Regions from separate parts of the Delftia sp. WSY_7 genome, predicted to be linked through region 2. Evidence: predicted binding sites of a transcription regulator. Region 2 holds the regulator's gene; the other holds the start of a gene.

Region 1 (4,416 bases), on a different contig from region 2:
CTGGGCACGGTGTCGGACCCCAGCGCCATCACGGGCGCCAGCTACACCCTGAATTTCACCAAGGACGCCACGACGGGCGCCCTGAGCTACACCGTCACCTCCGGTGGCACGACCGGCCCGGCCGTTCCCTACACGGCCGGAGACACCATCACCGTGGGCGGCATGTCGATGAAGATCTCGGGCAACCTGGCCACGGGCGACAGCTTCACGCTGGGCCCCAGCCAGCGCACCGACCTGTTCAGCGTGCTGGACAACGTGATCGCGGGCGTGAAGAACGGCGCCACCGATGCCGGCGCCATGCAGCAGGCGCTGGGCCGCGGCCTCAACGAACTCGACGCCGGCATGAGCCGCGTCCAGGCCATGCGCAGCTTCGCCGGCGACCAGCTCAACCGCGCCGACCGCCTCGAAGACGACATGAAGAACCAGGCGGACCAGCAGGAAGCAGCGCGCTCGCGGGCCGAAGACATCGATATGATCAAGGCCCTCTCCGATGTGGACATGCAGAAGGTGGGCATGCAGGCGGCCTTGCAGTCCTACGCCTCGATCCAGAAACTGTCACTGTTCAACTTCATCAACTGATAACCGCCCGCGCATGCATCCATGGTCCAGTCCGTCCTGAGCTCTCTGACCCTCGGCTATAGGCCGCTCTGGAACCAGGCCCGCCGTCTGGCGGGCGTGCAGCTTTATCTTCACGAGGAGCCCGGCGTCCAGGCCGACGTGGCCCACCTGCTGCGCATACTGCGCGAGACCTGGGGCACGCAGTCGCCGCCGGTGCTGCTGTCGCCCCAATCCCGCCAGGTGCTGTGCGACCTGCTGGAGAACGCCTCCAAGGGAAGCCCCTGGATCGAGGTACGCGGCGACTGGCTGCAGGACTCCGCCATCTATGACCTGGTGCGCCAGGCCCATGCGCGCGGCCTGATGCTGGTCTGGCGCGGCCCGCTGTCCGACGTGCCCGACGCCCAGGCCGCCCACTGGTTTGCCAGCAGCCTGCTGCACCTGCCGCCCGAAGGCGCCTCGGGCATGCCCAATCAGACCGTGCTGGCGCTGCAGCAGGCCGCGCAGGCCGCCGAAGCGCCGACCAAGCTCCAGGCCCTCAAGCAGGCCGCCAGGCCCGCCCCCACCCTGCCCCCCCTGCAGCTGCTGGGCGGCCAGATGTATGAAGGGCTGGAAAGCCTGGCTCTGGCCGATCTGTGCCTGGACAGCTTCCATGCGGGCGCCATCGCCGGCTGGCCCGTGGCCGATGCATTGCATGCCCAGCGCCATCACCCCGCCCTGCCCAGCCGCGACACCGTGCTTGCGCTGATGCGCGCCGTCGATGCCGAGCAATCGCTGGAAGCCTTCGAGCAGATCCTGGGCGAGGACCCCATCCTGGCCTATCGCTTCATGCTCTACACCAACTCCGCGGCCCTGGGCCTGCGGGGCAATGTGGACTCGCTGCGCCGCGGCCTGGTGATGCTGGGCTACGGCACGCTGCAGCGCTGGCTGTCGGACCAGCTGCCCCACGCCTGCACCGAGCCCAGCCTGATACCCGTGCGCACCGCCATCCGGCTGCGCGCCAGCCTGACCGAACGCCTGATCGAAGCCGGCATCAGCCACGACCTGCAGCGCGAGGTCTATCTGCTGGGCCTGTTCTCGCAGCTGGACCAATTGCTGGGCGAGCCCCTGCCCACCGTGCTGCGCCGCGTACCACTGTCCGAACGCGTCTTCGACGCGGCCGTGACGCGCACCGGCCCCTACGCGCCGGCCCTGATGATGGCCATTGCGCTGGAATCCGACGATCCCGCACCGATTCGCCAGCTGCGCGAAGACAACGACTTCGAGATCGAGGACGTCAACCGCAACCTGCTGCGCATGCTCAGCGAACTGCAGGTGCAGCCCGCGCCGGCGGCCTGATCGATATACGGCGACCCACAGCGGCCGAACCTGCGGCCTGATCTGCAGCCGCTGCCATCCGCAGATTCCGCCCATGAAAAAACCGCCTGGATCTCAGGCGGTTTTTTCATGTCCGGCAGGAAGCTGCAGATGCAGCTGCCGCCGTCAGGCCATGGCTCAATGCATGGCGTGGGGCTGACCGTCGAACATGTGCTCGAACTGTGCCAGCCAGGGCTCGGCCAGCGTGCGGATCTGGGCATCGTTGCGCAGGATGCGCTGCATGATGCGGGCCTTCTCCTTGCGTTGCTCAGGCGCCAGCGGCTCGTCATGGGACTTGAGCCGCAGCTGCTCGATCAGCACGGCACAGGTGCCTTCGTAGCGCGTCACTCCCTCCCAATCCTTGTTCTGTGCGGCCTGCAGCATCTTGGCGCTGCTGTCTTCTATGGCCCGGTAAAAGTCAATCAATGTCAACTCCATTTCTAGGTCCCGGCAACGGCTGGCGTATCGGAGATATCGCTCCAGCCTTGCGCGATCGGCGCCAGAACGTCTTGGACCGATTGCAGCAATTGCACATCGTTGCGCAGATTGGCGAATGTCAGTTGGGTGATGCTGTAGTCATAAACCGTGATCAGGTTCTGGGCCAATTCCCCGCCCTGGTCAACATCTACGGCTGCCTTGAGGCCCTCCTCGAGAATGCGTACCGCCTTGCCGATCTGGATGCCCTTTTCTTCAATGCTGCCGCGCTGCATGGCGCCCTTGGCCGCATTCAGAGATGCATCCAGGGCATTGAACAATAGCTGAATCAGCATATGAGGGGATGCTCCATTCACAACCGACTGAACACCTACCTGGTTGTAAGCGCTAGCCCCACGGCGGTTGAACATCGAATTCATTCCAGCGTTCCTTGGTGTCTTGTTACCATGATTTTCGGCATCCAGGCGAGAAACTGAAGCCTCGCCTTGCATGCTGGACAAGCCTGATACGCAGGCTCGTCTCAATCATTAGACCTGAGGCCTATCTGTTCCACTGGCTTACTTGCTGTGACAGGTAAGAGCTAAGCACCGAGCTCGATCCCATCTTCTTGTCCAACGCTGCGTACTGTGTACGCATGCGCTGTTCAAAGGCTTCGGCGCGCTCGTTGACGCGGTCCTGGGCCTTGGTGTTGTCCTTCTTGAGCTGCTGTAAGCCCTTGGTCTTGGCATCAAACACCCCTGTGTCGAATTCGAGGACCTTGTCGGCGTACTCCTTCATCCGCAGGGCCAGGCCCTTTGTCTCTGGCTTGTCGGACTCGCCTTCCGCAGCAAAGACCTGCGCCAGCTTGCTGGGATCCTTCAGAACCGCTTCCAGATTGGACTTGTCCTTGGCAAGCGTGCCGAAGGCCAGCTTGCCGCCCTTGCCCAACTGTATGCCCAGGTCCGACAGGTTGATGCCACCGATCTGGGAAGCAAGCACCTCGCGCAGACCATTGGTCAGACCAACCATAGTGGAGTCACCTTGCATGACGCCGGCAGTCTTGCTCTCGGCATCGTACTTGGTGGACGCCACAAGCTTGTCGCTGATGGCGTTGTAGGCATCCATGAAGGCCTGGATGTTCTTCTTCATACCTTCGGTGTCAGAGACGACAGTCAGCAGTGTGGGTTCTCCGGTCTTGGTGGCTTGATTGACCGTGAAGCTCAAACCGGGGATGGTGTCCTTGAACTCGTTTGTCGCCGATTCCACCTTGATGCCGTTGACCGTGGCCTTGGCATTCTGTGCCAGTTGAACCACGCCACCATTGCTCGTATCACCGTTGGTCGCCTGTCCCGCATAGGCCAGGGAAGACAGATTGGCATCCGCGCCCGTCGCCTCGACGGTGAACTGGGCATCAGCGCCGGAATTCTTCGAACGCATGAGCAGCCGTTCGCCGTTCGCATCCTTGATCACGGAGGCGACCACGCCACTTTCACCCTGCTTGGCATTGATGGCCGCGACAACCTTGTCCATGGTCATCGATTCGCTGATCTGGACCTCGGTGGTCTTTCCTCCCATGGTGAACTTCAGCGTCCCGGGCCCGAAGTTCGAGGCAGCGGCAAAGCTCTTCGATGCCAGCGACTGGTTGCGAGCCACCTGGTCCACATCGATCTGTGTGCTGCCGGGCATCGCGCTGCCGGTCACGCTCACGGAAACCGCCGTGTTCGACGCCGTCGCCGTCGTCAGCGCCCAGGCATCCTTGTCGGCTAGTTTTCGGGCCGAGTCAGACAAGGTCGACATGAGCGACTTGATGCTGCCGACCGTCGAGATCTTGGTGTCAAGGGAAGATGCAGCCGTCTGCAACTGCACCAGAGGCTGCTTTTGCAGCGTCACCAACTGCGAAATCATCGATTCCACATTCAGGCCGCTGCCAATCCCCGCTGCTGTCAATGCCATAACGTACTCCTTTTTAGTGCTACGGGCCTAGAGCCTGTGCTGCGCCAGCGCACAAGGCTCCCAGGGCACGCGCAAGCCGCACGGCATGCAAGGAGCCCCACCACCAATGCTTCGGCATGCCGACCCCAGACTTGAGGC
Region 2 (4,416 bases):
CTGCTCGGGAAAATCCCTGCACGACTCCTGCGTGGGCTATGGCGACCCGCTGGGCGACCTCAGCCTGCGCGAGGCGCTGTCGCGGCGCCTGGCGCGCCTGGGCATTGCGGCGGCGCCGCAGCACATCATCACCACCATGGGCGCAACGCATGGGCTGGACGTGGTCAGCCGGGCCCTGCTGCAGCCGGGCGATCCGGTGATGGTGGAGGAGCCCGGCTGGGCCGTGGAGTTCGCGCGCCTGGCATCGCTGGGCATGCGCGTGCTGCCCGTGCCGCGCGGCCCCGACGGGCCGGACCTGGCCGTGATGCAGCGGTACTGCGAAAGCTGTGCGCCCAAGCTCTACGTCAGCGTGAGCGTGCTGCACAACCCCACCGGGTACAGCCTGTCGCCGGCCAGCGCCCACGAGGTGCTGCAGCTGGCGCGGCGATTCGGCTTCTACGTGGTGGAGGACGATACCTATGGCGAGATCGCGCCCGACCACGCCGCACGCATGACCGTGCTGGACCGCCTTGGCCACAGCATCTACGTGAGCGGCTTCGCCAAGCTGCTGGCGCCCAACTGGCGCGTGGGCTATCTGGCGCCGCCGCCTGCGCTGGTGGAGCGCCTGGTGGACACCAAGCTGCTGTCCACGCTGACCACCCCCGCACTGACGGAACGCGCCCTGGCCCACTGCATGGACCAGGGCCAGCTGCGCCGCCATGCCGAGCGCCTGCGCCAGCACCTGGCCCAGGCCCGCATGCGCAGCGTGGCACTGGCCCAGCAGGCCGGTGCCCGCTTCGCGGCCGAGCCGGCCGGCATGTTCGGCTGGGTGGACACCGGCGTGGACACCGAAACCCTGGCCCAGCGCCTGCTGGACGCCGGCTACTTCATCGCCCCCGGCTCCATGTTCCACGCCGGCCGCCAGCCCAGCACCTGCATGCGCATCAACTTCGCCACCACGCAGGAACCCGCCTTCTGGCGCATCTTCGAACGCGAAGTCCAGGCCATGCGCGGCAGCGCATAGAAAAGGGAATGGGAGAGAGGAGAGGGGGAGGGGGCGGAAGGCGGGGAAGACTGTATCGACCCGCAAACATAGATCAGACCAGCAGCGCAAAAAACCGACGAGGCCCAAAGCGAGGGACACCGAGCAAGGGCCGCCCCGCCGCGAGGGTGTCGTCCCCCTCCCCCGCGAAGCGGGTAGAGAGGGGGAAGGCGCGTCAGCGCCTCAGGGGGTGCCCCCAGTCAATGCGCCCGCATCTTCGTACGCAGGCGCGCAATCGCCTGGCTGTGCAGCTGGCACACACGCGATTCGGTCACGCCCAGCACAGCGGCGATTTCCTTGAGGTTCATGTCGTGCTCGTAGTACATGCCCATGATGTACTGCTCGCGCTCGGGCAGGGCCTTGATGGCTTCGACCAGGGCCACGCGCAGGCGGTGGTCGCGCAGCAGCGCAAAGGGGTCGGCGCCGCTGTCGGCCACGTGGCGTTCGAGGAAGTCCTCGCCCTCGTCGCCGCCTGACATGTCTTCCAGGTAGACCAGTTGCGTGCCGCGCACCTTGCCCAGCAGCGACTGGTAGTCGTCCAGGTCCATGCCCAGCTCGTCGGCGATCTCGGACTCCAGCGGGGTGCGTCCCAGGCGCTGCTCCAGGCGGTGCAGCGCGTGCTCTATGTCCTTCTGGCTCTTGCGCGAGCTGCGGCTCATCCAGTCGCCCTCGCGCAGTTCATCGAGCATGGCGCCGCGGATGCGCTGGCTGGCGAAGGTCTCGAATTGCACGCCCTGCTCGCTCTCGAAGCGGGACAGGGCTTCGGCCAGGCCGATCATTCCGACCTGTATCAGATCATCAAGCTCCACATTGGGAGGCAGCTTGGCGATCATGTGCAGCGCGATCCGGCGTACCAGGGGTACGTGCCGACGGATCAGTGCATCGCGGTCGAGTTGGCCTTTGGCGGTGTACATGGCAGTCAGTGGCTCCAGGCATGGGATGCAGGCAGCGGTGCGTAGCCGGCGGCCAGGTCCTGGCCGCCATGCGGCAATACGCTGCCCGCATGGTTGAGCAACTGCAGCGCCAGGCGCTGCAGGTCCGGTGCATGGTGCAGGCGCACGGGCAGCAGCCCGGGCGCGTGGCCCAGATGGCGCTGTGCGCAGCGCAGCAGCGCGTCGATCTGTGACTGGCGCCGTTGCGCATCCTCGGCCTGGCTGCGGGCACCGGTCTGTCCGCGGCGCCAATCGTAGCTGGTCACATCCACGGGGTCAGCGCCGGGCAGCAGCGGCGCCAGCAGGCAGCGCAGGCCGGCATGCACGGCCAGCTGCTTGAGTTGGCGGTAGCAGCCCAGCACGCGGGGACCGTGTTCGGGCAGCACCATCAGCGGGTGCACGGCCTGGCCGGGCAGATTGCGGGCCAGCGTGTCGGCATCGGCATACAGCATGACGATGGCATAGCCGCGCACATGGCGCTGCAGCCATTGCATGGGCGTCATGCCGGCTTGCCGTGCCTGCAGGGGCAGCAGCTCCAGGCCCTGGCGGGCAGGCAGCACGGCCACCGAGCTGTGACGGGGGTCGGGGTGCAGGCCGGTACGGGCCTGCCAGGCGCTTTGCTGCAGCAGCTGGGCCAGGCCAGGCGCGTCGGCCGCCTCGCCCTGGCTGGCATCGAGCACCAGGACGGGCATGCCCAGGCGCTGCAGGCTGGCGCAGACCGGCCACAGCAGGGATTGCTCGGACTGGCCTTCAGGGTCGGCCGCCGTGTCGCGCAGCATGGCCAGCACACGCAGGCTGGACGGTGCTGCGGCGCCGGGCTGGCCGTGCAGGCCCAGGCCCTGGTGCAGTTGGGGGAAGGTCTCAAGCATGGCTGACCTCGCTGTCCATGGTGCTGGGGCTGGACGGGGTGAAGAAGAAGTCCAGGTCCAGCGCCTTGGGATCGAAGGCCGAGCGGGTGGAGGCGCGCATGGAGGCGGAGACCAGCTGCTGCGCATCGGCGCGCTCCCAGTCTTCGGGCACGCGCTGGCCGTTGGTCACGCCGCGCAGCTGCATCTGGTGGCGGATCAGCGTGTCCACCGAGGGGCCCAGCTTCACGGCCTCGTCCACCTTGGTGAGGATGGCCTGGCTGGAGCCGCGTGCCTTGAAGGCCTGCATCACATCGTCCAGCGCATCGCCCTGGCCGGCCGCGTTCACGGCCAGCAGCTTTTGCACGCCGGGCAGGTCCAGCAGGTCCAGGATTTCGTCCTTGCGCGGATCGCGCGGGGCCACGCCCGTGGTGTCGATCAGCACCAGCTGCTTGTTGGCCAGCAGGCCCAGCAGGTCCTGCAGCGCGGCGCGGTCATGGGCCAGGTGGGCGACCATGCCCAGCATGCGGCCGTAGGAGCGCAGCTGGTCGTGGGCGCCGACGCGGTAGGTGTCCAGGGTGATCAGGCCGACGCTGGAGGCGCCGTACTTGGCCGCGCACAGGGCCGCCAGCTTGGCCGTGGTCGTGGTCTTGCCCACGCCGGTGGAGCCCACCAGGGCGAAGACGCCGCCTTGCTCGTACAGCGGCTCCTGGCCGGCGTCGGTGCGCAGATTGCGTTCCAGCACCTGCATCAGCCAGCGCACGGCGTCGCCGGCGGACAGGTCCTGGGGCATGTGCTCGACCAGGGCGCGGGCCAGCACGGGGGAGTAGCCCGCGCGGATCAGCTTGTGCGTGAGATTGGCGTGGATGGGGTTCTGGCGCGTCTGGCCCAGCCAGGTCAGGGTGTTGAAGCGCTCTTCGATCAGGTCGCGCACGGACTGCAGCTCATCGCGCAGCGCCTGGGAGGCCATGGCTGGAGCGGGTTCGCTGCGCAGGGGCTCGCGCAGCGGCGCCTCGGCGCTGGCGCGCAGCGGATTGTGGCGGGCCACGGAAGGCGCGGGCTGTGCCTTGAACGGCTGCTGTGCGGCCATGGGCGCGGCGGCCGGCGCTTCGCGCAGGGCGTCGCCCAGGCTGCGGCGCTGGGCAAAGCTGGGCAGGGGCTCGTCGACGCCGGCCTCGTGGCGGCGGCGCAGCATGCGTTCGCGCACGTAGTCCTGGAAGGACAGGGTGCTCATGGCCAGTTGCTCGGTGTCTTCCTGCACGCTCTGGCGCAGGCCGGCGGGCTCGGCACCATCTGCCGACAGCGAGGCTGCCAGCGAAGCCGCCTGTGAGGGCGCCGGCGAAGCCTGCTGTGCCGTGCGCGGCTGGGTATGTGCCTGGATCAGCTGGGCCTGCAGCTGGGGACGCAGGCCCGTGGTCTCCTCGGCCGAGCGGCGCTCGATGGCCTGCTGCAGCGGCGTGCTGCTGGCGGCGGCCTTGCTGTGCTCCAGCGTGTCCTCGGCCGTGGCCATGACCTCGACGCCGTCGGGCGTGCTGCGGTTGGACAGGATCAGGGTGCCCGCTCCGAAAGCCATGCGCGCCTTGGCCAGGGCCTCGCGGGAGGTAGGGGCGTAGAAGCG

Evidence for each region. The regulator FliA, encoded in region 2, starts transcription of late flagellar genes. The targets are predictions, from matches to a motif close to CTAAAGTTTNNNNNNNNNNNGCCGNTA.
Region 1: a site for FliA is predicted at 2,798-2,824, ahead of fliS (flagellar export chaperone FliS). Genes of this name have one in related genera too.

The regions. Positions count from the first base shown of each region.
Region 1 is NZ_JBICLB010000032.1:2,267-6,682, reverse strand. Features, by position in the region: gene flgL (flagellar hook-associated protein FlgL) at 1-579, shown strand, start outside; gene ACF8ME_RS11945 (HDOD domain-containing protein) at 601-1,893, shown strand; gene ACF8ME_RS11940 (flagellar protein FliT) at 2,050-2,349, opposite strand; gene fliS (flagellar export chaperone FliS) at 2,352-2,765, opposite strand; gene fliD (flagellar filament capping protein FliD) at 2,887-4,278, opposite strand.
Region 2 is NZ_JBICLB010000024.1:11,060-15,475, reverse strand. Features, by position in the region: gene ACF8ME_RS10330 (PLP-dependent aminotransferase family protein) at 1-1,003, shown strand, start outside; gene ACF8ME_RS10325 (RNA polymerase sigma factor FliA) at 1,222-1,935, opposite strand; gene ACF8ME_RS10320 (hypothetical protein) at 1,941-2,822, opposite strand; gene flhF (flagellar biosynthesis protein FlhF) at 2,815-4,416, opposite strand, start outside.